3 regions of the Paenibacillus mucilaginosus 3016 genome follow, and region 3 is predicted to be linked to each of the others. Evidence: predicted binding sites of a transcription regulator. Region 3 holds the regulator's gene; each other region holds the start of a gene.
The links. Region 3 encodes Rex, which represses fermentation and respiration genes when NADH is low (regulators of the CRP and FNR family bind a similar motif). Its sites were predicted from a motif close to TTGTGAAATATTTCACAA; they were not measured.
Positions count from the first base shown of each region.

Region 1 (9,642 bases), 3.6 Mb from region 3:
CGCCGACCAGGGCGATGATGCTGATAAGCATCGCGCCGGGAATCAGCACGCTGTGCTTGTAGGTGCGCAGGAACTGGCAGGTCACGTTGGCTACCAGAAGACCGAGGAAGGTGATCGGCCCCACCAGAGCCGTCGAGATCGAGATGAGCACGGCCACGATGATCAGCAGTCTCTTCACGACATGATCGTACGGGATGCCGAGCCCTACCGCATGCTCCCGGCCCAGCGACAGCACATCCAGAAACTTGGCGAACCGGAGGTAATACAGACCGGTCAGGGCCATGCCGATGCTGCCGAGCACCAGCAGATCCGTATTGATATTATTAAAGCTGGCGAACATCCGGTCCTGCAGGATCAGGAATTCATTAGGGTCGATGAGCACCTGCATGAAGGAGGCGAAGCTCTGAAACAAGGTTCCGAAGATCAATCCCACGAGAAGCAGGTAATAAATATTCCGGCCTTCCCCCCGGAACAGGAGCTTGAACAGTATGCCGGCAAAGACCACCATGAGCGATACCGAAAGCACGAAGTGCACGTTCTTGCTCATCAATGTCAAGGTCGTTGACCCGAACGCATACACGATGAACGTCTGAAGCAGCATGTACAGCGAATCGAGACCGATAATGCTCGGCGTCAAAATCCGGTTGTTCGTAATCGTCTGGAAGATCATGGTCGAGAAAGCGATGGCCCCTCCCGTCAGGGCAATGGCCAGAATCTTCTTGGCCCTTCGCGGCATCACGTATCCCCAGTTGCTTCCGATGTCAAAGAGCAGGAACAGGCCGATAACCCCCAAGGCCAGCAGGGCAAGCACAGTGAGCTTGGCGGTGTTATTCATATGCCTTTCTCCTCATTAGCAGGTACAGGAAGATCGCGCTGCCGATGACCCCGACTGTCAGACCGATCGAGATCTCATACGGATAAATGATGACGCGTCCGAGCACATCGCAGAACAGAACGAACACGGCGCCGAGCATGGCCGTATCGGGCAGGCTCTTCCTCAGATGGTCGCCCCGCAGGATCGTCACGATGTTCGGTACGATGAGCCCGAGGAACGGTATCATGCCGACTGTCAGGATCACGACCGCCGATACCAGAGAGACCAGCACCAGGCCGAGATTGACGACCTGCTTGTAATTCAGCCCGAGATTCATGGCGAAGTCCTCGCCCATTCCCGCAACCGTGAACTTATCGGCGAACACGTAAGCCGCAATCACGAGCGGAATGCTGATATACAGCATCTCGTACCGCCCTTTGACGATCATCGAGAAGTCCCCCATCAGCCAGGCGGACATGCTCTGGACGAGATCGTACTTATAGGCGAAGAAGGTCGTGATGGAAGAGACGATATTGCCGAACATCAGCCCCACCAGAGGAATGAAGATCGAATCCTTGTACTTCACCTTGTCGAGAATTCGCATGAAGATGAACGTCCCGGCGAGGGCAAAGACGAAGGCTACCAGCATCTTCTCAAGCGGAGAAGCGGAGGCGAACAGGAGCATCGCCACCATGATGCCGAACCGCGCCGAATCCTCCGTCCCCGAGGTGGTCGGGGACACGAACTTGTTGCGGCTGAGCTGCTGCATGATCAGTCCGATGATGCTCATGCTCACACCGGCCATCAGAATGCTCAGCAGCCGGGGCAGTCTGCTTACCAGCAGAATCTGAAGCTGATCTTCCCTTAAGGTAAAGATATCCAGAGGTGAAATATCTTTCACTCCGATGAAGACGGAGCAGAATGACAGAAAAATCAATGCAATCACTAGATATCTTCTTTTCATGCGGCTCTACCTTTACCTTTTCTTCCCTGATCGTCAGACTGTAAGCTGTCACGCGGATTGATATGTATTATCATTACGTCAATAATGATATTCATTATCATTTACGGATATGATTGTATCCCGATCGCTTTAAACTTGTCAATCCCATTACAATCTATGACATTTGTGTTACAAAACCATGATCATTCCATGAAAAAAAGGGCGCCCAAAGGGCACCCTGTAAGACTGAAAGGAATGATTGCTGAAGGTATTTCTATTAGTAAGCCAGCGTGAACAGCCCGTTGATGTGCGACAGGTAGCGCATATTGCTCGCTTCCTTCATCAGCGTAGCCGGAAGTCCCTTCAGACGCGTCTGGTTGGCACCGATCGTACCGATGCCGTCCTTGCGGCCGAGGCTCGCCAGGGTACCGGAGAATACCGGCGTGAACGGATCCATCGGAGCGCCGTTCAGGTAAGCGAAGATGTTGTAGCCGATCGTCTCGCCCATCTGCCATGCCAGCTGTGCCGTCGGAGGATAAGGACGTCCCTCTGGGCCGAAGACCACAGCGGAGTCGCCGGCCAGGAATACATCCGGGTGGGATGTGGACTGGAGACCTTCCGTAACCGTCGCACGGCCGCGGTTGACTTCGATGCCGCAGTTCGCGACAACGGAGTTGCCCTGCACGCCGCCGGTCCATACGAGCGTATTCGTGTCGATGGTGCTGCCGTCCTTCAGGTGTACCGTCGTAGCCGTCATCTCGGTGATTGCCACACCGGTCAGGAACTGTACGCCGCGTTTTGCCAGGGAAGTCTGCGCACGCTCCACGAGTTCAGGAGCAAATCCGGCCAGGATGGACGGACCCGCCTCAACACAGTAGATGGAGATATCGTTGAAGTCCACGCCCTTCTTGCGGCACAGGCCAGGAAGCATGTCGGCGAATTCTCCCACAAGCTCGATGCCTGTCAGACCGCCGCCGCCGACAACGAATGTGGCGTCCGCTTTGTCCTTGGACTGGACATAAGCGTCGATGCGGGCTTCCACATGGGCACGCACACGGTTGGCATCCTGTACGGACTTCAGCGTGAAGCTGTGCTCCTGGAGTCCAGGAATGCCGAAGTAGGCTGTCTCGCTGCCGAGAGCAATGACCAGAATATCGTAAGAAAGCGTCTTGCCGCTTCCGAGAAGCACCTGCTTCTGGTCCAGTTCAATCTTCTCCACCGCATCGATCCGAAGATCGACATCCTGGCCGCGCAGCAGCTTCTCGAGCGGCAGAGCCACGTTCTTCTCCACGAGATTGCCTGCTGCAAGACGGTGCAGTTCCGTGATGATTTGGTGTGATGGTGTCTTGTTGACCACCGTGATGGATGCTTCTTCCGCCGACATATACTTACGCAGCGTGGTAGCGCTGAGCAGACCGCCATAACCGCCGCCCAGGATCAAAATTTGCTTTGACATACGTATCCTCCCGTCTCGTTTCAACGATAACTTAGCGCTGCTGATTCTTCTCGCCGACAACTTCCAAGAACGCCTGTGCGAAGCGCAGGGTCTTCTGTACCTGAGGATCCTTCAGCATCTTCAGGATGCCGAACAGGCCCACCGTGGAAGCTTCAACCTGGGTACGGTCGTTCGCTTCAATCGCTGCAGCCGCCAGACCCTTCGCCTTCTCACCGATCGGCTTCACGAATTCTTCGACGCCGCCCTTGATATCTTCGATGAGTACTTTATCCGTTACCACATTTTGAACAATGTCGTACGTCTTGGTGAGCAGGGTCACCATTTCCGCCAGCTTCGGCAGGTTCTCGACCAGTACGGTCAAGGATTCCTGAACCTCAGGCTTCATCAGTTGATCAAGCACGTCGAGCTGTTCGCGTACAACCGGCTGAACTTCGGCACCTCGGTTATCTAGCACCGCTTGTTTGGATGTCTCTGACATAGTAACGTCCTCCTATGCATGAAAATAGTAGCCCCCGGTATCGCGTTACCTGATTTCTCCCTACTACCCATTAGAATTGTTACATTTTTCACAAAGATAAACATACGAACCCAACATTATCTTGTTGGTCAATTCATGTCTATTCAAGGGATACCCTTGCAACCCATAGGGATGCCAAGGGGGAGCAGGCCGGAACCGAACCCTATGTACCTCCTATTATACTCCCGTAATGTTTAGGAGAGAAACACCACTTATCTACATTTGTGAACATTGCATGAATAAATTGTGTCGAAAATCCAGTCTTTTTCCAGGTTTGAGAGGAAGGCGTTTCCATTTTGACACCAGAAGATATTGCCATCTGCCCCGCATTGTGCTATGATACTGTTTGTCTGAATGTAACAGACAACCTTCTATCGCGGAGCCGTGGTGTAGAGGCCTAACATGCCTGCCTGTCACGCAGGAGACCGCGGGTTCGAATCCCGTCGGCTCCGCCATTTCTTATCTCATCCGGCCCGCTGCCGGCATGATCATGACACCGACTGAATCGGGCAGGAATTTATTCCTGCCTTTTTGCTATATCCGGAAGCCTGGACCTCCGGCAGGCTTCCCCCTACCTCTCCCTGCCCTTACTTCTGATCGAGGTGACGATAGATGAGACGCGGACGCTTCGCCCCGACGCCTTCGGGGCTTCTTCATATCGGCAATGCCTTCACGGCCCTGCTCGCCTGGCTGCAGATCCGCGCGGCATCTGGCTCCTTCGTGCTGCGCATCGAAGACATCGATACGGCCCGCTCCCGGCCCGAATATACCCGGCAGCTGCTGGAGGATCTCGCCTGGCTCGGGCTCGATTGGGATGAAGGGCCGGACAGCGGGGGCCTCCATGCGCCTTACGAGCAGAGCCTCCGCCTGGAGTCATACGCTGCCGCCGCCCGGCGGCTGGAGGAGGGCGGCTGGCTGTACTCCTGCTTCTGCTCCCGCGCCGAGCTGAAGGCCGTCGCCCGGGCCCCTCATGGGCTGGCCTCCGAAGGGGCCGCCTACCCGGGGCTCTGCCGGCACCTCACCGCCGCGGAGCGGGAGCAGCGGGCGGCACGCAAGGAGCCGGCCCTCCGCTTTGCCGTTCCGCCGCGGGAGGTTGTCTTCACCGACGGCGTACAGGGCGGGCAGCGGGTGGCGGCCGGAAGCCTCGGCGACTTCGTCGTGAAGCGCGCGGACGGCGTGTTCAGCTACCAGCTGGCCGTGGTGCTCGACGATGCCGCGATGGGCGTCACCGACGTGCTCCGCGGCGCGGACCTGCTCGACTCCACGCCGCGGCAGCTGCTCCTCTGCGAGGCGCTCGGTCTGCAGCCGCCGGCTTACCACCACGTGCCGCTGCTCTGCGCACCGGACGGCAGCCGGCTGTCGAAGCGCGACCGCAGCCTGACGCTCTCGTCTCTTCGCGTGTCGGGCATGCGCCCGGAGCGGCTGCTCGGCCTGCTGGCCTTCCTGGCAGGCCTGACCGACCGGCCGGAGCCGGCCTCGGCGTACGAGCTCACCGCCTGCTTCGAGCCGTCCCGCATCCCGCGGACGCCCGTCCGCATTCCGCGAGAGCTCTGGGCCGGGCTTCCCTCGGTCGGCTGACCGCAATGCGGCCTTACAGCTCTGCGCAGCCCGGACGTTCTCCGGACCCCGGAGGCGGTTCGGCTGACCGCCCCCCAGCTCCGCCACACCTCAAGAAAGGGCGGCAGGGACCATCGTCCCTGCCGCCCTTTCTCTTATCTTTGGCTTATCGCAGCTTACTTCTTGTTTACCGCCTTGTAAGAAGCCGTGAACTCCTCGATAATCTTCGAGCCGCCTTCTTTCTTCCAGCGCTCGACTTCCTTCTGGAAGCCGGCTTCGTCGATGCTGCCCAGCATGAACTTGTAAGTGGCGTCTTTGATGATTTCCTGAAGGCGTGCGCCTCTCTCCGTATACGTCTTGGAATCGAGCGGCAGCGTCGGATCGTGGATCAGGAAGCTGTTGTTGTCCTTCACGAGCTCCTCAGCCTTCGTACGCACCGGCAGCGTGAATCCGGAAGTCAGCATCTTGATCGTGCTCTCGCCGCCAACCTGCAGCGCTTGATAAGGCTTCACATCGCGCTCCCACAGCTTCACATCATCCGTAAGCATCGCTTTGCCGTCCTTGATCGAATAGTGCTTGCCCTCCTGGCCGAAGAACAGCAGGTTCGCCGTTTCGGGTGCCATCAGCTTGTCGAAGTAAGCCAGAATGTCCTTCAGCTCCGCTTCGGTCTTCACTGCCGATTTCGGGAAGACTACGCCGGAGCCGAAGCCCGGAAGCGCCCATACACCCGGCCCCTTAGATCCTTCGATGCGGTTGGCCACTTCAAGAACCGCGTCCTTGTTCACAGCGGAGAGCTTCTGGTGAAGCGTCAGCACGTCCGGCAGGGAACCGATATAAATCCCGGCCTTGCCTGTCGTGAACAGGTTCTGCTGATCGGTCTTGCTGGTTACAGGGAAGTCTTTGTTGATCGCGCCGTCCTTGAACAGCTGCTGGAACCACTTCATCGTCTCAAGGTAAGCCGGATCTTCGAATTCCGGATAGATCGCCCCATCCTTCACACCCCAGTTGTTCGGCGTGCCGAAGTAGGAGGATACCGTTTTGAATGCACCGTAGATCAGGTCGTTCCGGTCGGTGATCCCCATCGTGTCCTTCTTGCCGTTCTTATCGGGATCGTTTTCTGTAAACGCTTTCGCCATTTTGTATAAATCATCAAGTGTCTTTGGAGCCGGCAGTCCGAGCGCATCCGCCCAATCTTTGCGGTAGATCACGCCTTGGCGGGACCATGGTCTTTCCTGATAAAGCGAATATACTTTGCCGTCAACCGACATGTTCGTCAGAATCTTGGGATCCAGGTTCTTCAGGTTCGGGTAATCCTTCAGATATGGACCAACCTCCCAGAACTGGTTGTTGCGGAATGCATCTCTCAAAGTAATGAGCGAGGTCTGGTTGCGGAGGAAGACCGCCTGTGGAAGCGTGCCCGTTGCGAACGCTGCGTTCAGCTTCTCATCATAGTTGCCGTCCGGCACCCACTGAATCGTCAGATCCGTCCCGGTCTTCTCTTCGATCATTTTCTCGAGCTCGGTATTCGGTACCTCCGGTGTATGAAGATTGGCCATAATCGTAATCGGCGTAGGACCCTTCTTGGCGGCTTCACCCCCACCTGCTGCTGCAGGCTGCTGGGTTCCCGCCGAATTCGAACAGCCTGCGGCGAGCGACACGGCAAGAGACGACACTACAAGCGCTTTCAAACGGTGGTTCATGGATATTTCCCCCTGATCTCTGATAGGCTGTGGTCTGACTTGCCCTAACTATAGTAGGAACGGGGCGATTACGTAAATAATCAGCGCATTGGATATTGAAGATGCCTGTACCGGCGCGGGTTTCGAGGGAGTTCGGGAGAAATCGGGGCCGTTGTAAGAGGGCCCGCCGCTAAGCATAGAACCCTTCATCCAATGAAATGATAATGGTGTACATCACGGCAAAAAGCACCGGATGGGTTCATCCGGCGCTGTTCAGGTTCGGTTACTACTTGGCCATCACGAGGCGCAGCTGCAGCGTGATGTTATTCTCCGTATCCACGACGACGGCGTGAGGATTCTTCAGACCGAAATCCTCAAAGGTCACGACCGAGCTGCCTTCCAGCTTGATCGTTCCGCCGCTGTATAAAGCATCGGTCTTGAAGGTTACGTCCTTCGAAACGCCTTTTACCGTCAGTGTGCCCGGAAGATCGAAGGTTACCTTCTCGCCTTCCTTCCACTCCTTCGGCAGTCCCTCAAATGACTTCGCCTTGAACTCCGCCTTAGGGAAGGCTGCGGCATTCAGAAACTTCTCGCCGGCCACGTGGCTGTCCCTTGTTGCATTGCCCGATTGGACCTTGGCAATCTCAATCGATGCGCTGGCGGCATTCTTCGTCAGATCGCTTACATCCAGCGTCCATTGTCCCTGCACTTCACCGCTCTCGAAGTTGACTGTCTCTTTGGACGTTGTCACAGAGAAGTAGACCTTGGACTCCGGCTGAATCTTCCACTCTCCGTTCAGCTTGGCGGCATCCACCGCCGCACCCCCGGACGCCTGTACGGAAGCATTCGCCGGGATAACCTCCTGCACGGTAACGTGATTGCCGGCAAAGTAATCATAAGCGGCATAAGCACCGACCAGCACAACGATAACACCTGCGGACAAAGCGATCATTTTTTGTTTCATAAATTGTTACCTCCTAAGGTTGGATTGGTTTGGGACCAGCAATGATTCCTCCAGCCTGCACTACGCAATGTAGTGCAGATGGTTAAAAAAAATTAGAGATAAACCACTAGAGATATAGAAACTCTATAAGAAACATAGCCGACAGTACGGCTGCGACCTTCAGAGATATCATCATCCGTTTCAGCGGAAAGGACAGGGCTTGTACGGCCTGCGGGTCGATCAGCTGTTGGATTCTATAATTGATGGATGTTTCGGCAAACGAAGCATAGGCAAAAGCATAAGAATGAACCTGCTTGCGCTTCAGCAGCTTGAGCAGCGCGCTCCCCAGATGAACGGGCTCGCCCGTCTTCCGGATGGCCGCGGCATCAGCCAGTACCTCCCTCGCTGCGCTGTACTGCTTGGAATTCCACTTCAGGATCGGGATATACCACAACACATCGGCACATCCGGTCATCAGCATCGTCTTCAGCGGATCCCGGTGCTGCAGGTGAAACTGTTCGTGGTAGACGATCGCCTCCAGCTCCCCCGGCTCCAGCATTTGCAGAAGGCCTGTGGACAGAACGATCTTCGGACGAAGAAGCCCCATGGTCAGTGCGATGGCGTCCGGGTGATCAATCACCTGAAGCTCGCCGGGACCGAGACCGTACCGCTCTGTGAGCAGCGCCGTCAGCTCCGCATCGTGCAGACGACTGAGCCTGCCCTTCGCACGCAGGGAGAAGTAGATCTGCTTGGCAGCGCCCCAGAAGAGCAGCAGCATCGTGAAAACCACAACCCCATCCAGCACGTAGACCACCCATGCGAGACCCAGCGACTCGGCCAGGGCCGTGCAGTGAAGGAAGAAGTTATACCCGACCGGCTGTCCCGTGATTCCTTGAACCACATAGAGCCCCATCTGGGCCAGCAAACACATCGAGGTGCACAAACTCAACAGGAAAAGAATCCTCGATCTCCGTTCCCACATCGCTTATTTCCCCTCTTTGAGTTGTTTGATTTTCTGCTCCAGCTTGGCGAGCAGCTGCGGATCAGCCTCATCCAGTGCATCCAGCATATGGTTGACAACCAGGGGACCGAAATCCTCGACGAGGCTGTGCGATATTTCCTTTGATTGGCTCTCGAGAAAATGCGCCTTGGACTGCACCGGAGAATACATCGAGGTGCGCCCTTCCATCGTCTTGGTCAGAATCCCTTTCTCCAGCAGGCGGTTCATGACGGTCATGACCGTGTTGTAATTCAGGTCCTTCTCTTTCTCCAGGCGGATCTGCACATCCTTGATGGACTGGTGGGGATGGGCCCACAGGATTTCCATAATCTTCGCCTCAAGCGGTCCGAAGAAGCGCTCGAGCCCTCGCTGATGATAACCCGATTTTCCTGTACGCATAGGATACACACCTTTCACTACACATTGTAGTGATAAATGGCAGGAAAAGTCAACCCCAACTTTTCCTTCCCGTATTGTAATACCCGAACCTGAAACGAGTCTGAAGGAAACCTTAATTTTTGCTGAAAATGGGTTCGGGAATCCACCGCGGGTTTGATCCGCCCCCCTCCAATCCCGCACCCTTGCGCCCAGAGAAGAATACCCTGAGTCATAGGCAGTTACCCTTATCTTTGGAGGTTCCCATGAGCACCTATCCCGTGTATCCCTATTACAGCACCCATACCGAATGTGAACAAAAGCCCGTCGCCTTTCCCCCGCAGAAGCAGGAGGAGCA
Region 1 covers NC_016935.1:8,613,234-8,622,875, forward strand. Annotated here, with positions in the region: gene PM3016_RS36075 (iron chelate uptake ABC transporter family permease subunit) at 1-835, opposite strand, end outside; gene PM3016_RS36080 (ABC transporter permease) at 828-1,778, opposite strand; gene PM3016_RS36085 (NAD(P)/FAD-dependent oxidoreductase) at 2,035-3,213, opposite strand; gene PM3016_RS36090 (DUF1641 domain-containing protein) at 3,245-3,691, opposite strand; tRNA gene PM3016_RS36095 (tRNA-Asp) at 4,109-4,185, shown strand; gene gluQRS (tRNA glutamyl-Q(34) synthetase GluQRS) at 4,343-5,308, shown strand; gene PM3016_RS36105 (extracellular solute-binding protein) at 5,464-6,987, opposite strand; gene PM3016_RS36110 (YceI family protein) at 7,253-7,930, opposite strand; gene PM3016_RS36115 (M56 family metallopeptidase) at 8,037-8,858, opposite strand; gene PM3016_RS36120 (BlaI/MecI/CopY family transcriptional regulator) at 8,895-9,308, opposite strand; gene PM3016_RS36125 (SDR family oxidoreductase) at 9,551-9,642, shown strand, end outside.
Region 1: PM3016_RS36090 (DUF1641 domain-containing protein) is a predicted target of Rex. The motif match lies at 3,768-3,785, and genes of this name have one in related genera.

Region 2 (9,642 bases), 1.6 Mb from region 3:
TGGAGAGCACGGAGGCCAGAACGACGGCGCCACCCCCGAACAAAAAACGGAGCAGCAGAGCAGCAAGCGACAGGCGAACCATGGGTTTCTCCTCCTGATTTCTCTTTGTCTTTGTGATTATTTTCACGTAGTAAGGTTGGAAGGATTCCTTGAAGTCGAAGTGCAATAGAAGATGCAGCAGAAGGTGTAAAAAGAACGTGCAATGGAATGCGCTGCACAATTGCATCGGAACCACCAACTTATGGTTCCATTTTACAGGCTGGAAGCCATCGGAAGCTGTGCGGCAGATCACTTGCGGCAAAAAATCCGCTGCGCCTGTCTGCCTTTATCCAGCCGTTCTTCTGTTGCGACTGAACACCTGCCGGCAAAATTCGGTTGCGCCCGTCTGCCTTTATCCAGCCGTTCTTCTGCTGCGGCTGATCACCTGCCGGCAAAAAATCCGCTGCGCCTGTCTGCCTTTACCCAGCCGTTCTTCTGCCACGGCTGATCACTTGCCGGCAAAAATTCGGCTGCGTCTGTCTGCCTTTATCCAGCCGTTCTTCTGCTGCGGCAGATCACCTGCCGGCAAAAAATCCGCTGCGCCTGTCTGCCTTTATCCAGCCGTTCTTCTGCTGCGGCTTCACTTGCTGGCAAAAAATCCGCTACGCCCGTCTGCCTTTATTCCAGCCGTTCCCCTGCCCCGGCGGATCACCAGCCGGCAAAAATCGCCCCCGCCTGTCTCCCTTTACCCAGCCGTTCTTCTGCTGCGGCAGATCACCTGCCGGCAAAAAATCCGCTACGCCCGTCTGCCTTTATCCAGCCGTTCCTCTGCCGCGGCGGATCACCTGCCGGCAACAAGTCCGCTGCGCCTGTCTGCCTTTATCCAGCCGTTCCTCTGTCGCGGCTGATCACCTGCCGGCAAAATTCGGCCCCGCCTGTCTGCCTTTATTCAGCCGTTCTTCTGCCGCGGCAGAGATCCGGCAAGAAAGGCCGGCCGGAGCCATTTTCTTCAGATGTGGCAGCAGGTAACAGGGAGACGCGGCACAAGGCGTAAGAGCTGGGACTCAATCAGGCTGCAGACAGGTCAGCAAAGGCGTGGCACGCTTTCCCCCCGGCTCACCCCTTCCTCCTCCGATCATCCTTCGCACGTGCCGACTGACCCAGCGGCCGGTAAGCGGCTGCACATCTGCACACTGCCAGCGAGCCCTATACTTACTCCCGTCCTTTTACGCACAGCAAAAAAGAAGGCCGTACCGCCTGGGGTACGCGCCTCCTCAACTCCTCTCATGCCTGCGCTACAGCGAAACCGCCTGGCCGCTCTCCCGGGCTCTCTGCGCCCGGCCTTCTTCCAGCAGCCGGTATGCCCGCTGCACCTCCCGGTCGTCCGGGGTCGGCACCCCTTCGAGCGGATAGTCGCGGCCGAGCTGCTGCCACTTGTACACGCCCATCCGGTGATAAGGGAGGATCTCCACCTTCTCGACGCGGCTGAGCCCGCCGATGAAGCGTCCGAGTGCGGTCAGATCCGCATAGTCGTCCGTGATGCCGGGCACGAGCACGTGCCGGATCCAGACCGGCTGCTCCCGCTCCGACAGCCAGGCGGCGAAGCGGAGAATCCGCTCGTTGCTCTGCGACGTCAGCGCCCGGTGCTTCGCGTCATCCATCTGCTTGAGGTCGAGCAGGACAAGGTCGGTGACGCTCATCAGCTCTTCCACATGGTCCGGCTGGCAGTAGCCGGACGAATCGAGCGTGGTATGCAGCCCCCAGCGGCGCTTGCATTCCTTGAACAGCTCCGCAACGAAGGGAGCCTGCAGGGTCGGCTCGCCTCCGGTCACGGTAATGCCTCCGCCCGAGCGGCGGTAATACTCGAGATACGGTTCGATCTCGGCCAGCACTTCGTCAACCGTGACGCTGCGGCCGCGGTTCGGGTCCCACGTGTCCGGGTTGTGGCAGAAGCCGCACTGCAGTGCGCATCCCTGCATGAAGAGCACGAAGCGGATGCCCGGACCGTCAACCGTTCCGAAGGTGTCGATGGAGTGAATTCTACCTTTCATGCGGGATGCGCTCCTTTTTTCCTCAAATGAGTGGCTTGAATATTCCGGCCTGTTCCACTGAAGGCTCCGGGCTTACACCCTGCCGTGGAACGTCCGGTTGATGACATCGAGCTGCTGCTCGCGCGTCAGCTTGATGAAGTTGACCGCATAGCCCGAGACGCGGATCGTCAGCTGCGGGTAATTCTCCGGATGCTCCATGGCATCGAGCAGCTGCTCCCGGTCGAAGACGTTGACGTTCAGGTGATGACCGCGCGTGGCGGCATAGCCGTCCAGCAGGGACACCATGTTGCTCACCCGCGCCTCCTCTTCCTTGCCCAGCCCCTTAGGGATGATGGAGAAAGTATTCGAGATGCCGTCCAGGCAGCTGTCATACGGAATCTTGGCTACGGACGCCAGGGAAGCCAGAGCTCCTTTGCGGTCGCGGCCGTGCATCGGGTTCGCCCCCGGTGCGAACGGTTCGCCGGCCTTGCGGCCGTCCGGCGTCGTGCCGGTCTTCTTGCCGTACACCACATTCGAGGTGATCGTCAGCACGGACATCGTCGGCAGCGCATTCCGGTATGTCCGGTGCTTGCGCAGCTTGTTCATGAACGTCTCCGCCAGCTCGACGGCAATGGCGTCCACGCGCTCGTCGTTGTTGCCGTACTGCGGGTACTCGCCTTCGATCTCGAAATCGACGGCTGTGCCCCATTCGTTGCGGATCGGCTTGACCTTGGCATGCTTGATGGCGCTCAGGCTGTCGGCCACAACGGAGAGTCCGGCGATGCCGCAGGCCATCGTCCGCAGAATTTCGCGGTCATGCAGGGCCATCTCCAGGCGCTCGTAGCTGTATTTGTCATGCATGTAGTGGATTACATTCAGCGTGTTCATGTAGAGCTCAGCCAGCCAATCCATGGTCGCATCGAAGCGTGCGCGCACTTCTTCATAGCCCAGCACCTCGGAAGTGACCGGCGCGGCAGCCGGAGCCACCTGAATGCCAAGCTTCTCGTCCACGCCGCCGTTGATCGCGTAGAGCAGCGCCTTCGCCAGGTTCGCCCGGGCTCCGAAGAACTGCATCTGCTTGCCGATCCGCATGGCGGATACGCAGCAGGCGATGCCGTAATCGTCGCCGAAATGCGGACGCATCAGGTCGTCGTTCTCATACTGGATGGAGCTCGTCTCGATCGACACCTTCGCGCAGTAGGACTTGAAGCCTTGAGGCAGCTCGGTGGACCAGAGCACCGTCAGGTTCGGCTCCGGAGCCGGGCCGAGATTGTACAGGGTGTGCAGAATCCGGAAGGAGCTGCGCGTCACCTTGGTCTGCCCATTTTCGCCCATGCCGCCCACGGATTCGGTCACCCATGTAGGGTCGCCGCTGAACAGCTCGTTATAATCCGGCGTACGAAGGAATTTGACCAGACGCAGCTTCATGACAAAATGGTCCATGAGCTCCTGCGCCGCCTCTTCCGTCAGCTCGCCGCTGCGCAGGTCCCGTTCGATGTAGATGTCCAGGAAAGAGGACACCCGGCCGAGGCTCATCGCCGCTCCGTTCTGCTCCTTGATCGCCGCCAGATAAGCGAAGTACAGCCACTGGACCGCTTCCTTCGCGCTCGACGCCGGCGCGGAGATGTCATAGCCGTAAGAGGCCGCCATCGCCTTGAGCTGCCGCAGGGACAGAATCTGCTCGGAGAGCTCCTCGCGGTCGCGGATGACTTCTTCGATCATTGCGCCGGCCTCGAGCCGCTGCAGCTCGTTCTTTTTGTCCTCGATCAGCCGGTCTACGCCGTACAGCGCCACCCGCCGGTAGTCGCCGATGATCCGGCCGCGGCCGTAAGCATCCGGCAGCCCCGTGATGATGCCCGCCTTCCGGGCCGTCTTCATCGCCGTCGTATATGCATCGAACACACCCTGGTTGTGCGTCTTGCGGATGTCCGTGAACAGGCGCACGATCTCTTCCGGCAGCTTGTAGCCGTAGGCTTCACATGCGTCCTGAACCATCCGGATCCCGCCGAACGGCTGCACGGAGCGCTTCAGCGGCGCATCGGTCTGGAGCCCGACGATCTGCTCCTTCGCCTGATCGATATACCCGGGTGCGTGAGAGGTGATGGTGGACACGGTGTTCACATCCACATCGAGCACACCGCCGTTCGCCCGCTCCTGCACCATCAGCTCGCGGACCTTCGCCCACAGTGCATTCGTCGCATCCGTCGGACCCGCAAGAAAGCTGTGGTCCCCATGGTACGGTGTCAGGTTGAGGTCGATGAAGTCCTTCACGTTAATCTCCTGCTGCCATGCCCCGCCCCGGAACTCTCTCCATCCTGCCGCCCTGCCTTGACTTACTTCCGCTTCTTTCATTGCCATCTTGGAGCACCTCCATGATTTGTGTGCTGCTTGATTCTCTTCTGCATGGATTCATCCTATCACGGAAGGCAGGGGGCCGGATGTGAACCAGATCACTCGGGTTGTGTTCGGAATGTGGCATCCCTCACGTGTCTTTCTTGTGCCCTCCCTTCCATGCTCCACAGGGGGGTTCCGCCTTACCTTTGGACGTTATACCTGATGAAATTCGAAGCTCCCTGCCGTACTTCCCCTCCCAAATTCACTGCCGGTGCTCTTCCTATCACAACCCCGCCGGCCCTGTCCCGACCGCATCTTCCGACGGATAGCCAGGTGCTTGTCATGGAATACTTTCATTACCAAGGCAAGGAAAGGGGATTATCCATGCAGAAGCATCCGATCAAGCTGACTTCGGGCGAAATCGCCCCCTTGTGGACAGGGTACCTCGGAGACAGCATGGCGAACTGCGTGCTCCATTATTTTCTGAGGAAGGTGGAAGACGAGGAAGTCCGCCCGATTCTCGAATATGCCCTCTCGCTGACCAATGAGCATATGGCGTTCAAGGACAAGCTTTTTCGCAATGAGGACTTCCCGATCCCCCGTGCCTTCACCGGCGAAGATGTGAATCCGGATGCGCCGAGACTGTTCTCTGATACCTTCACACTGCTGTATCTGCGGCAGATGGGCACTGGCGGCATGACGGCTTACGGGCTGGCCCTGGCAAGCTCCACCCGGGAGGATATCCGCGCTTTCTTCAACCATAATCTGAAGACGGCCGCGGAGCTCTACAATAAGGCCACCACCCTCCTGCTGGAAAAAGGACTGCTGCCGCGCGTTCCCCATATCACCTATCCGCGTACGGCCGAGTTTGTCCAAAAGGAAGGATGGCTGAACGGGCTGCTCGGCGACCGGAGAACGCTTAATGCCGCCGAGATCACCCATCTGCACCTCAATATCCTGACGAACCGGATCGGGCAGACCCTGATGCAGGCCTTCGCCCAATGTGTGCGGTCCAAGGATGTCATCCCCCACATTGTGCGGGGAATGCGGATCGCCACGAAGCATATTGAAGTGTTCAGTTCCCTGCTGCGTGACGACCATCTGCCGGCCCCCGAGACCTGGGAAGCCGAGGTGACCGACTCGGTGGAGTCCCCGTTCTCCGATAAGCTGATGCTCCACCACACCCTATCGCTCTCCGCTCTCGGACTCAGCAATTACGGGGCGGCCGTCGCCGGCAGCATGCGAAGAGACCTCGCGACGGTGTATATCCGGCTCGCCGCCGAGGTCGGCACGTATGCGGATGACGGGGCCGAGCTCATGATCCGCAAGGAGTGGCTGGAGAAAATGCCGGGCGCTATCGAACGCGATGCGCTGATTCAAGCATAGACCCGGCTTCTTCCGTCACCTCGCCGGTACAGCCCCTCCATTCCCGGAAGGGGCTGTACCGGCGGGGGCCTCTGTCCTCGTACGCGCTCCGGATGTATAATGGACACAAAAAAGCGAAAGCCATGGAAGGCTTCCGCTGATTCACAGGGGGCATGCGGCATGATACTGCACAAAGGCGAAACATTATTCCGGCAGGGGGAACAAGGGCCGCTCTATCATCTGAAGAGCGGCCTCTTGAAGATCATCCGCGTTCATGAGGACGGGCATGCGCTCCTCGTGAACATCATAGTCCCGGGGGAGATCATCCCGCATCACTCCCTGATCTCGCCGAACCCCTACTACGGGACGGCCGTTGCGCTGGTCACCTGCGAGATCGAAGTGCTGCCCGCTGCGGACTGGTACGGCGGGCTCGAGAGCGACCCGGCCAAATACCGGTCCACGGCGAAGCTGCTGCAGGACAAGCTGCGGATGATGCAGCAGCGGATCGACCAGCTGACGGAGACGGCCCCGGCGGCCAAGCTGCAGAAGCTGCAGACCTGGTTCGAACGGTACCTGGGCCCCGGCAAGCTGACCGATGTGCTCACGCAGGACGAGATCGGCCAGTTCATCGGCCTGCGCCGCGAGACGGTCAACCGGCTGCTTAGGGCCCAGGCCGCGGAGGCGGCAGGCGGGCCGAAGGATTAGCCTCTGCTCACAGCCGATGCTTCCGCAGCTTCATGCCTGAGCCCCTTCGGTCCCTTCCCTGGGCTGCCCGCCCGGCAAGACGGGCAATCTCATCCCCGCACAGCCAGCCGCAAAGTCACCGCTTTACGGATGCACCGGCGCCGCCGCTCCCTTCAAGGAGCCCGCCGGGCCGAAGAATTCGTAGTGAATCCGCGAAGCGGGCACACCCCATGCTTCGAGTATACCGTTCACCGCGCTCATGAAGGGCACCGGGCCGCAGAAGTAGAAATCCGCACCGGCGCCGGGCACCACACTGCGCAGCCACGCCAGGTCGATATAGCCTTCCTGATGGAACCGGTTCCCGGCCCGGTCCCGCTCCGTGGGCTTCTCGTAGCACCAGTGCACGGAGATCTGCTCATGCCCTGCCGCCAGCCCTTCCACTTCTTCCCGCAGGGCATGAACATCCCCGTTCTGCGCCGCATGAATGAACGTGACCTGCCGGTGAGGCTGCTTCTCCGCCAGGGTGTGCAGCATGCTGACCATCGGGGTCAGGCCGACCCCGCCGCTGATGAGCACGACCGGTTCGTCCGAATGCCGGTTCAGCTCAAAATCCCCTGCCGGGGCCGACAGCCACAGCACACTGCCCTCCGTGACCTGCTCGTGCAGGTAGAGGGATACCTTGCCGGCCGGGCGGTCTCCCGCTGCGTCTTCCCGCTTCACGGAGATCCGGTAATAGGGACGGCCGGGCGCATCCGAGAGACTGTACTGCCGGATATGGGTGTGCGCCTCGCCCGGGATATCCAGACGTACGCTGACATATTGGCCCGGCTCGAACTCCGCCAGCTTCCTTCCGTCTTCCGGCACCAGATAGAAGGAGGAGATGACTTCGCTCTCCCGCACCTTCCGCTGCACCCGGAACGCCCGGAAGCCGGCCCAGCCGCCCTCACTGGCCTCCGCGGCCGCGTACATGTTCGCCTCCACACCGATGAAGACGTCCGCGATCACGCCGTACGCTTCCTTCCAGGCCTCCAGGATCTCCTCCGTTGCCGCGTCGCCGAGCACTTCCGCGATCGCTGCAAGCAGGTTCTCGCCGACGATCCCATAATGCTCGGGCCGGACGCCGAGGGAGCGGTGCTTGTGGGCAATGCCCTTCACGACCGGCAGGATCGTCTCCAGCTTGTCGATGTTCTGGGCCGCGGCATACACCGCGTTTGCCAGTGCCGTCTGCTGGCGGCCCTGCTTTTGGTTCGCATGGTTGAAGATATGAAGCAGCTCCGGATGCCGGCTGAACATCCGCTCGTAGAAGCGCCGGGTGATGGCCGTACCGTGCACCTCCAGGACAGGGACGGTGGACTTGATGATGTCAATGGTTGGCTGGCTTAACATATGCATTCTCCTCACTTGGGAACGGATTGGAATATACCCCCATTATAGAGAAGGCTGCCGCGCTCCATAGTGATTCGAATCACACCGACTAAGGTCGATTTGTGACATACCTCACACACCAGCCTCACACCCCTATCCTCCTTTCTCCCTGCACGCCAAAAAAGCCTGGACCCCCAAGGGCCCAGACTCTCTCCAAGTGCATTCTACTTCAAGGAAGGCACCGCTCCCCGCTTCAGCTCCCCGTTCTTCCTGAACCAGGACCCCGTGAAGCCCATGACCGCTATGCACGCCAGCGCAGCGACCAGCCACAGGGCGTGCCCGCCGGCCGCATCGGCCAGTGCGGCAGCCTTGTTCGACGTTCCAAGGGCCCGCTCGGCCATCCAGCCCAGCGCAGCAATCCCGGCGAACACCGCGCCGGCTGTACGTACCGGATGATAAGCCCGTGTGAGGCTGAGCAGGATCAGCCACGGCACGGTAATGGCAATCACGAACAGCTGCATGAGCTCGATCCCTAGGTTGAAGCCGAGAATGCTGAGGGCCTTCTGCCAGGACGTCATGCCAAGCTCCGTGATCAGCGCGGCGAACGCCATGCCGTGCACCAGCCCGAAGCTGCCGGCCACGAGCACTTCGCGGCCCGGGAACAGCGGACGCAGAGCGTGAATCGCCGAAACCAGAATCGATACGGCAATCAGGATCTCCACGGTACGCTCCGGAAAGGGGATCCAGCCGAGCGCTCCGGCAATCAGGGTGAAGGAATGGCCGAACGTGAAGGCCGTGACGACCTTGAGCAGTCCCATCACGCTGTGCCGTGCCCCTGCGACCCGTCCCAGCGCCCGCCTCGGACGGCCAGCGGTGCAGGGAGCAGCAGCACCAGCAGGAACAGCAGGTGGTCGAAGCCTTCGGCAATATGGTGCATCCCGGAGGCGACCACACTCTGGAAGCCGGTCCAGAGGCTGCCCCCGCTCCGGTCGACATCCAGCGACTGCACCTTGCCCTGGATCGTACCGATCAGCTCCGGATCGGCCGCGGTTATCCCGCTCTTCCAATCGCTGCGTACGGACACCAGGATGGTATGCGTCAGAAGCTCGCGGATAATCACGTCATAGTTCAGCGTGAACTTCTCCACGGAAGCGCCGGCTGGAGGCTGAAGCCAGACCTTGACGATCAGCTCGCTCCCCTGCTCCTCCGCCTGCACCTCCAGGCTCCGGACTTCCACGGTCCACGCTTCCCCTTCCGGCGTCTGCGGCTGAATGCGTTCCGCCGCATAGGCGGACAGCTCCCTGCCGTAAGAGGCAGGCACATCCTCCGGATTCGCGGTAAGCGTCTGCCCGAAGGCCACTTCGAGCCGGTCCAGCGGCAGCTGCAGCTCCGCCTCCACACCGTCTTCATGCACATCGAGACAGACGGCCGAGCTCGGCATGGCATGAGCGGAGGCCGGCCCCGCCGGCAGCACCGTCAGGACCGTCATCACCACGAGGCTGAGACAGAGGAGGATCAGATTCCGTCCGGCCCTCATGACGAGAAGCTCCCGCCGTAATCGGCCAGCTTGTCACGCCAGATCGTGTGGAAGTGGATCTGGTCCTTGTACGCGACGCCCGTCTGGCAGACGAATTCGATCCAGACTCTCGGGCCGCTGATACGGATGTAAGAACCGTGGTCCGCATAGCTCGTGGAGCCCGACCAGCCGATATACGTCTGGCTCAGCGCTTCCTCGGACAGGTAGGCGGACAGCAGCTCCTGCGACAGCTCCTCGTTCGCGTCCTTCACCCACGCTTCGATGGAAGCCTTCACGAGCGCTTTCTGAGAATCATCCAGCTCCGTATACAGGATGCCTTCCTCCTTCGCCGGGAAATTGCCGTCCTGC
Region 2 covers NC_016935.1:1,938,004-1,947,645, reverse strand. Annotated here, with positions in the region: gene PM3016_RS08765 (DUF3147 family protein) at 1-82, opposite strand, end outside; gene PM3016_RS38085 (hypothetical protein) at 198-887, shown strand; gene pflA (pyruvate formate-lyase-activating protein) at 1,275-2,030, opposite strand; gene pflB (formate C-acetyltransferase) at 2,103-4,367, opposite strand; gene PM3016_RS08750 (DUF3231 family protein) at 4,728-5,729, shown strand; gene PM3016_RS08745 (Crp/Fnr family transcriptional regulator) at 5,889-6,413, shown strand; gene hmpA (NO-inducible flavohemoprotein) at 6,537-7,778, opposite strand; gene PM3016_RS39485 (HupE/UreJ family protein) at 7,982-8,575, opposite strand; gene PM3016_RS39480 (HupE/UreJ family protein) at 8,575-9,294, opposite strand; gene PM3016_RS08730 (DUF3500 domain-containing protein) at 9,291-9,642, opposite strand, start outside.
Region 2: pflB (formate C-acetyltransferase) is a predicted target of Rex. The motif match lies at 4,448-4,465, and genes of this name have one in related genera.

Region 3 (9,642 bases):
TATGAATCTTTACAGAAGAAGGGACCCGCATGACAGAGCGATTAGTGGAGCTGTTTGAAGCATCCCAGGGAGCTTTTTTATCCGGGGAGGAGCTCAGCGACAAGCTGGCGATCTCCCGCACCGCCGTATGGAAGCGGATTGAGAAGCTGCGCGAGGAGGGCTACACGTTCGAAGCGGTCCCGCGCAAAGGGTACCGTCTCATCGGCAAGCCGGACAAGCTGGATCCGGCCGCCCTGGTGACCCGCCTGCAGACGGAATTGTTCGGCAGGCGCATACACTATCACCAGGAGGTCGAATCTACGCAGACGACGGCTCTGGCCCTCCTCGCCGAAGGAGCCCCCGAAGGTACGCTGATTCTCGCCGAACAGCAGACGGCCGGCCGAGGGCGGCAGGGAAGGCCCTGGATCTCGCCCAAGGGCAAGGGCCTGTGGATGAGCCTGGTGCTCAAGCCGGCCGGTCTGCCGATCTCCTGTACCCCGCAGCTGACGCTGCTGGTCGCCGTGGCCTTGTGCCGAGCGGTCCGTGCCGAGACCGGCGTGGAAGCCGGCATCAAGTGGCCCAACGACCTGCTCGTCGGAGGGCGCAAAATCTCCGGGATTCTCCTGGAATCCCGGGCAGAGGATGCAAGCCTGCAGCATATTATCGCGGGGGTAGGCATCAGCGTGAATCTCACGGAAGAAGACTACCCGGAAGGGCTCCGGGAGACGGCTACCTCCCTTGCGATCGAAGCGGGACGGCCTGTTGACCGGATGCAGCTCCTGTGCCGGTTCCTCCAGGAGTGGGAGCAGCTGTACAAGCTGTATCTCGAGCAGGGCTTCGGTCCGGTCAAGCTGCTGTGGGAGGCGCTGACCGTCTCGCTGCACCGGACGATCCGCTGCCGTACGCCCCAGGGTTTCGTGGAGGGCTACGGCGAAGGGATCGACGACTTCGGGGCGCTGCTCCTGCGTCTCCCCGACGGGACCCAGCAAAGGCTGATTTCCGGTGATGTCGAATTCAGGTGACAAACCTGCATACTTTTTGGTATAATTAAGGCGATGAAGGCGGTATCCATCCGGAACTGCACTTCACGCATGTTGGAGCTTATGTTCCTTTATCCCAAACTTCATAGCATCGATCAGCAATATGTCGGATTCTGCTCTGAGCCCTGCGGGGACCGAGACAGAAGGATCATATGACAAGTTCAACATGTGAACCTTTCGCCTCGGTATCTTCTTTTCGATACCCGGCCGGAAGGTTTTTTTGCTTTGTGCCATACTACTTTTATCCGGCGGGCTGCGCGCGGAGGTGATGTCCTGAGAGGGCAGCCGCCGTGTTCGCGGCCCGTCAACCCCGGAGGTGCTTACCTTGTCCAACCGCAAACCGGTACAACAGCCAAGCTGCAGAAGATGAAGAGCGAGGGAACGCCGATCAGTGTCATTACGGCATACGACTTCCCTTCGGCTCTGCTGGCGGATCAGGCGGGAGTGGACGTCATTCTGGTCGGCGATTCGCTCGGCAACGTCGTGCTCGGCTACGAATCGACGATCCCCGTGACGCTCGATGACATGGTGTACCACACCAAGGCGGTGACCCGTGCGGCCCGCTCCAGCTTCGTCGTGGCGGATCTGCCGTTCATGACCTATCACGGCAGCCTGGATGCCACGCTGGCCCATGCGGCCAGACTGATGCAGGAGGGACTGGCCAAGGCCGTCAAGCTGGAAGGCGGCGCGGAGATTGTTCCCGCCGTTCGGGCCCTCGTACAGGCCGGCATCCCGGTGATGGGCCATATCGGGCTCACGCCGCAGTCCATCCATCAGATCGGCGGCTTCAAGGTGCAGGGGAAGACTTCGTCCCAGGCCCAGAAGCTGATCGAGGACGCGCTGGCCCTGCAGGAGGCCGGGGCGTTCTCGATTGTCCTCGAGCTGGTAACGGATCAGCTGGCTGCCTTGGTGACGGAGAAGCTAGCCATTCCGACGATCGGCATCGGGGCAGGGGCTGCCTGTGACGGGCAGGTGCTCGTATTCCACGACGTGCTCGGCTATGGGGAGGAAAGCCATCCGAAGCGGTTCGTGAAGCCTTATGCGAACATCGGGGAGATCATCCGCTCGAGCATCCGCCAGTACGTCGAAGAAGTGAAAGACCGCAGCTTTCCGGGACCGGAGCATTCGTTCCATATGGACGACGAGGCGGCCGCCTCGCTGTATGGGAGCTCCCCGAGCCGCGGCTCGGGCGCTGTAACGGAAGACGTATCGGAAGAGAAGAAGACCGCCAAGGAACCTCAGAAAGTTCCTGTGACTTAATGGCTGCAAGCCAATCATCGAGGGACCGCTGCCCGGGCCGTTACAGCTGGGGCGGTCCCCAATAGTAATCGGGAACGGAGCAGGCTGCCTATGGAAACCGTAAAGAGTATTGACCGGCTGAGAGAGCTGATCAAGGAGAAGAAAGCGCAAAACCCGAACCTGACGGTCGGTTTCGTGCCTACAATGGGTTTTCTCCACCGGGGGCACGCCTCCCTGCTGGAAGCCGCCCGCCGGGAGTGCGACCTCGTCGTGCTGAGCATCTTCGTTAACCCGCTGCAGTTCGGGCCGAACGAGGACTTCGAGCGCTACCCCCGCGATGAGGAGCGGGATTTGAATATTTCCGAAGAAGCGGGGGCGGACCTGGTATTCTTCCCGCAGGTAGAGGAGATGTACCCTTCGCCGACCAAGACGATCGTATCGGTGTCCGGCGTCTCCGAGGGATTGTGCGGGGCATCGCGCCCGGGCCATTTTGACGGGGTATCCACCGTGGTGACGAAGCTCTTCCATATCGTCCAGCCCGACCGGGCCTATTTTGGGCTGAAGGACGCGCAGCAGGTCGCCGTCATTGAGCAGATGGTGAAGGACCTGAACATGCCGGTAACGATTGTGCCGTGTCCGATCGTCAGAGAAGCGGACGGCCTGGCGCTCAGCTCCCGCAACGTCTACTTGAGTGAGGAGGAGCGCAGCCAGGCTCTCGTGCTCTCGGCGGCGCTGAACGCTGCGGAGCGGCTGACGGAAGAGCGCGGCAGCGGGTTTACAGCCGCTGAGCTGACGGCTCTGATCCGCCGGGAGATCGGCAGGTCCCCGCTGGCGGACATCGACTATGCTGAAGTGCTCAAGTACCCAACGCTTGAGCCGTTCACGGCCCCTGAGGCGGGGCAGCGCATCATTGTCGCTCTCGCGGTGCGGTTCGGCCGTACGCGTTTGATAGATAACCGGATTCTGAACATCCGGTAGAACGGAAGCTACACACCCCAGGAGGCGATCATCCATGTTTCGTACCATGCTGAAATCCAAAATCCACCGCGCCACGGTGACAGAAGCCAATCTCAATTATGTCGGCAGCATTACTATTGACTCGGATCTGCTGGATCTGGTTGACATGCTTCCGAACGAGAAAGTGCAGATTGTTAACAATAACAACGGGGCTCGATTCGAAACGTACATCATTCCGGGCCCCCGCGGCTCCGGGGTCGTCTGTCTGAACGGCGCGGCAGCCCGCCTCGTCCATCCCGGCGATACGGTCATTATTCTTTCTTACGTTATGCTGTCGGATGAGGAAGCCCGCAAGCATGTGCCGCAGATTGCCATCATGGGCGAGAACAACAGCGTCGTCACTGTGCTCAAGGAAGAAATTCATTCCACGGTTTTGTAGTCCGCATGAAACGCGACGGGGAGACGCACAATGTAACTACATTAGACGAAGCGTAAGGTGGGATCAGCCGTGTTCAAACATCTTTTTGCTTCCATGAACGAGATGCTGAGCGAAGTCATGGCGGAGTACCCGTCCTCCACCGGCGTGAAACGCAGAGAGCTGCAGGAAAAGCTCCGCGCGCTGAAGGCCATGAGCGACGCTTGCATTGAAGAGTGGCTGCAGTTCGAGGAATCGATGGGTCAGGGGGATGCGCGCCGCCGGGATATCCTTCAGCGGCAGCGATCCTTCGGATCCGGAGCTGGCCGGCAAACGGACGGAGCTGTTCATCCGCGGCCAGGGCTTCTACAAGCTGCACATGTTTGATGAGGCCATCGCAGAATTCGATGAGCTGGTCCGTCTGCAGCCTGATTTTACACTGGCGCGCATTTATCTGGCGATGTCGTATCTCCGCAAAGGAGAGATGACCGAGAGCTATACACATTTTCAATTTTTATCCCAGCTGACTGAGAATATGCAGATCAAGGCGATTTCGTACAACGCCATGGGCTGTATCCAGGCCCAGCAGCACAATATGGATAAAGCCTGTGAATTTTTCAACATGGCGTACCGCACCGATCCGGCCAGTGTCCAGCCGCTCCTTGAGCTTGGCGTATGCAGTGAAGGCGGCGGCGGCCTGCAGTTTGATATTTCCCCATCCCGCGAACCGCTGTCGTAAGCGCATGGCCAAGTTTGCTATTCCCTTTTGACTGCAAGATTGGTATGCTTAAGGGGAGAGTGGGGATGAAGGGATTGACACAGCACGTATGAAATTTGCGGTTCTGGATTTTGAAACGACCGGGAGCACGACTTCGGATCGCATTATCCAAGTCGGGCTCTTTATTATAAATGACCAAGATATTACGGACAGGTATACTTCTCTCGTCAACCCGGGCATGAGTATACCTGCTGCTATTACTACACTTACCGGCATTACCGACGACATGGTGAAGGATGCGCCGTCACTGGATACCGTGATGGCGGAGATGGTGCCCTTGCTGGAAGAGTCGGTCCTTGTTGGACACAATATTGCTTTTGACCTTGCGTTTCTGCAGCGTGCACTCGATGAGACGGGGTACTTCCCGTTTGACGGGCGTGTGCTGGATACGATGGACGCGCTGCGCGTCCTCTTCCCGGGACTCGGGTCACTCCAGCTCTCCATGGCCTGTCAGGCGCTGGGTATCGCACATGAACGGCCTCACCAGGCCGACAGCGACGCAGAAGTGACAGCTGCGATTTGGAACCGCTGCATTGAGCGGTTTCAAGGGCTTCCTCTGCTGACGCTCCAGCGCATGGAGATGGTTTTTGCCGATTCGGCCAGCGATTTCGGCTGGTTTGTGCAGGAGATGCTGCAGTACAAGGAGCTGCACTCGCCGCTCGACCCCGATGCCGACCGGTATTTCAGACAGTTTGCCCTGAACGTGGAGGAGTGGGGGGACGAAGAGCCCGTCCGCACCCCGGAAGAGGTGAGGCAGCTGCCGGACAGCTTCGAGGAATTCTATGACGGGCTCCGGGCTGCGCTCAAGACGAAATTCGCCGCCTATGAAGAACGTGATGCCCAGGTCCAGATGATCCATGAAGTCGAGGAGGCGTTCGAAGAAGAGCGCCACCTCATCATTGAAGCGGGAACAGGCACGGGCAAGTCGCTGGGCTATCTCATTCCTTCCCTGTATTACGGGATCAAGCAGGACGAGAAGGTGGTGGTGTCCACCCATACGATCAACCTGCAGGAACAGCTTCGGGAAAGGGATGTTCCTCTCCTCCATGAGCTCTTCCCGATCGGGTTCGAGGCTTCCGTTCTCAAGGGTAGGAGCCATTACCTGTGCCTGCGCAAGTTCGAGCAGAAGATGAACCTGATGGACTTCGAGCACGGCAAAGAAGACCGAATAACGGCTGGACAAATGCTGGTCTGGCTGGGGGAAACGAAGCATGGCGATGAAGAAGAACTGCACTTTGCGGGACGGGGACGGCAGTTCTGGCACTCCGTCGAAAGCGATACGGAATCCTGTCTGAACCGTGCATGCCCCTGGTTCAAGCGCTGCTTCTATCACCGAGCGAGACACCAGGCGAATTCGGCCGACGTCATTATAACGAACCACTCTCTATTGTTCACGGATACGAAGGCGGAGAACCGGCTGCTTCCTTCCTATAAGCACCTGGTCATTGATGAGGCTCATCACTTTGAGGATGTGGCCGGCAAGCATCTGGGCATCGAGCTGCATTATCACGGCCTCTCGAATGCCATAGCCTGGCTGTATAAGGACAGCCGGGCCGGTCAGCTCTCCTCCCTGCGCTTCCGGCTGCAGCGTCACGAAGACGAGAAGGCCAGGACCTGGTGTTTAGTCGTTGACGAAGCGGTAGAGAAGCTGCTGGTACTCCGGGAGGAGTGGGAGAGTCTGTCCGAGATGCTGTATCAGCTGCTTGTCTCGCGTAGCGATCCATCGCAGCAGAGCGAAGGCAATGCGCTCGTCTACCGGGTGCGCAAAGAGAAATTGCCTTCCGGCTGGGAGAAGCTGATGGTCACGGAAGAAAATATCATGCTTCTGTTTAACGATACGCTGAAGAAAGTGGAGCGTCTCATCTCGGACATCAAGGAAGTACAGGACGATTACGATGTGCAGGGAGTTCTTACCGATCTCAGCGGGTCGGTCAAGGAGCTGCACCGGCAGAAGGATGCACTCCATTTCTTCATGACGATGCCGGATGAGAACTATGTGTACTGGATGGAGGCCGGCCACTACAACAAGAACCGGTCGCTGCAGCTGTCTTCCGTACCGATCGACGTCAGTTCGATGCTTCAGGGACAGTTCTTCGGTGTGAAGGACAGTGTCATTCTAACCTCTGCGACCTTGTCCGTCGGCAAGTCGTTCGATTATACCTGCGAACAGCTGGGCCTTAAGAAAGACGAAGAGCAAGGGAAGCTGCGTACGGTGCAGCTGCCTTCTCCGTTCAACTACAGGGAGCAGGCCCTCGTCGTCATTCCAAGGGATTTTCCTACGCTCAAGGGGGCGGCAGGGGAGAAGGAATTCCTCGACCGGCTGATTCCATCGCTGGCGGAGGTAGCGCTGCAGACCCGAGGCCGGATGCTCGTGCTCTTCACCTCCAACCGGATGCTGAAGCTGGCGCATGCTGGACTTAAGGATGTGCTGGCTTCGTTCGGGATAACGGTTCTCGGGCAGGGAGTCGACAGCAGCAACCGCAGCAAGCTGACCCGGCTGTTCCAGAACAGCAAGGCTTGCGTCCTCCTCGGAACAAGCTCCTTTTGGGAAGGTGTGGACATCCCGGGCGATGCGCTGACCTGCCTGGCGATCGTGCGGCTTCCTTTCCAGCCGCCGAACCACCCTCTGGTCGAAGCGAAGACGGAGAAGCTCAAACAGCGGGGGATGAACGCTTTCATGAAGCTGTCCGTTCCTCAAGCGGTGATCCGGTTCAAGCAGGGCTTCGGGCGGCTTGTCCGGACCGCAGCCGATAAAGGCATCGTGATCATCTACGACACGAGAGTGATCGATACGCAGTACGGCAAGTATTTTCTGTACTCGCTCCCGGGTCCGAGGATCGAGCATATGAACTCGGCTCAGCTCGTGCCAAGAATAAAGCAGTGGATGGGTGAGAACGAAGCATGAAGACGATAAAAATATCGGAAGCGGTTGTCCGGAGACTGCCGATTTACCTGAGGTTCCTGAATGAACTCAGCAAGAAGAATGTGCAAACCGTTTCCTCACAGGATCTCGGCGTGAAGCTGGACTTGAATCCGGCGCAGATCCGCAAGGACCTCGCTTACTTCGGAGAGTTCGGCAAAAAAGGAATCGGTTATGATGTGGATTATCTGATTGAAAAGATCCGGCAGATTCTCAAGCTCGACAAGGTTATCCCCGTCGCCCTGGTGGGCGCGGGGAACCTCGGCCGGGCGCTCTGTAATTATAACGCTTACTTGAAGGATAACATGAAGATCGTCGCGGTGTTCGATGCGCAGGAGAACAAGATCGGCGAGTCGATCAATAACTTGAAGGTGAAGCCCATGTCCGAGCTGAACGAGGTCATCCAAGAGGCCAAGGTGCGCATCGGCATTATTACGGTGCCGGCTGCGGAAGCCCAGCAGGTTGCGGACCGGTTCGTCGAGTCCGGGGTGGAAGCGATATTGAATTTTGCACCGCTCATTATCAAGGTTCCATCCGAGGTGCGGGTGCATCACGCCGACTTCACGACGGAGCTGCAGAGTCTCGCATATTATCTGGACTAATTCGCGATGATAAGATCCTAGAACACCAAAAAGCCCGGAGCTGAAGCTCAGGGCTTTTTGGTCTGTTCCGAGTGCTACAGACTGAAGATAATCTTGTAAATCAAGTAGGCCAGAATCATCGAGATCGGGATAGTGATCACCCAGGTCATGATCATCCGGGTCACCGTCGCCCACTTGACATCATGGAACCGCATAACCGAGCCTGTTCCGATGATAGAAGACGAGATGACGTGCGTGGTGGACAGCGGCATCCCCAGGTGAGTAGAGACCTGAATGACGATGGAGGAGTTCAGGTCTGAAGCGAAGCCGTTGACCGGCTCGATCTTCAGGAGCTTCTTACTCATCGTCTTGATGATGCGCCAGCCGCCGATGGAGGTTCCGAGACCCATCGCCGTTGCCGCTGAAAGTTTAACCCAGAGCGGTACATCGAGTGTATCCTGATATCCCATCGATACGAGACCGAAGACGATAATACCCATTGCCTTCTGGGCGTCGTTGCCGCCGTGGGAGAAGGAGAGGAGACCCGCCGAGATGACCTGAAAGCTGCGGAACGTCCGGTTCAGCTTGGTCCGGGAGCTGTTCCCGCTCATGACGATGAGCTGGCGGATGATCCACATGATGATAAACCCGGTAGCAAAAGCGACCATCGGGGATAACACCAGAATAATGACGATCGAGCGGAAACCGTCCCAGTTGAGGGCGCCCATCCCTGCACCCGCAATGACCGCACCTGCAAGAGAGCCGATCAACGTGTGCGATGAGGATGACGGGATACCGTAATACCAGGTGAGCAGGTTCCAGATGATCGCCGAGATCAGGGCTGCGATAACGATATGCATGCCGTTCTCGATGGTTGCCGGGTTGGCGACCGAGCCGCCGACGGTCTTTGCCACTTCCGAGGAGAAGATGGCTCCGACAAAGTTGAGTATGGCCGCACCAAGGACGGCAACCCGCGGGCTAAGAGCACGGGTCGAAATGGAAGTGGCAATAGCGTTGGCCGTATCGTGAAAGCCGTTGATAAAGTCAAAGAGCAGCGCCAGTGCTACGATGACGATAATAGTTGTTAACATGGGTTCCTCCTAATGCTGCCGCTGGATCAAAGGGTATGGGTTGGAGTACGAACGGCTGCGTTAGGAGTAACGCAGAACTACGCTGTCGAGAATATCGGCTACGTCTTCGCAGGCATCCGTTGTTTCTTCCAGACGCTCGTACAGCTCCTTGAGTTTGAAGTCATGGTACGGGTCCTTCGGATTCATGAAGATTTCGCGGATTCCTTCGCGCATCAGACGGTCCGCCTCGTTCTCCAGGGAATTAATCTGAACCGTATGCTCGGAGAGCTGCATGTACTTCTTTTTGGCGAGAAGTTTGAAGGCGTCGAGAATGTGCTGACAGCTGGCCACGATGACCGCGGAAAATTCCTTCATATAATTATCGGAAACCGTAATGTTCAGATAGTCAAAACGGGCGATGGTCGCTTCGATGCCGTCGAGCACATCGTCAAGCTTCGTAGCCAGCACCATGATATCTTCACGGTCAATCGGCGTGATGAAAACCTTGTTCAGCCCTTTGTAGATCTGGTGTGTGATTTGGTCCCCTTTATGCTCAAGTTCTTTCAGCTGCGGGTAAAACGTCGCCGGCGGTTCGGTGCCCATGACCGCATCGCGGAACTTTTGCGCAGCATCCAGTGTATTTTCCGACGCTTTGATCAAGAG
Region 3 covers NC_016935.1:3,491,551-3,501,192, forward strand. Annotated here, with positions in the region: gene PM3016_RS15205 (CCA tRNA nucleotidyltransferase) at 1-33, shown strand, start outside; gene PM3016_RS15210 (biotin--[acetyl-CoA-carboxylase] ligase) at 30-1,001, shown strand; gene panB (3-methyl-2-oxobutanoate hydroxymethyltransferase) at 1,386-2,279, shown strand; gene panC (pantoate--beta-alanine ligase) at 2,370-3,236, shown strand; gene panD (aspartate 1-decarboxylase) at 3,271-3,654, shown strand; gene PM3016_RS15235 (tetratricopeptide repeat protein) at 3,902-4,369, shown strand; gene dinG (ATP-dependent DNA helicase DinG) at 4,458-7,313, shown strand; gene PM3016_RS15245 (redox-sensing transcriptional repressor Rex) at 7,310-7,930, shown strand; gene PM3016_RS15250 (inorganic phosphate transporter) at 8,005-9,000, opposite strand; gene PM3016_RS15255 (DUF47 domain-containing protein) at 9,061-9,642, opposite strand, start outside.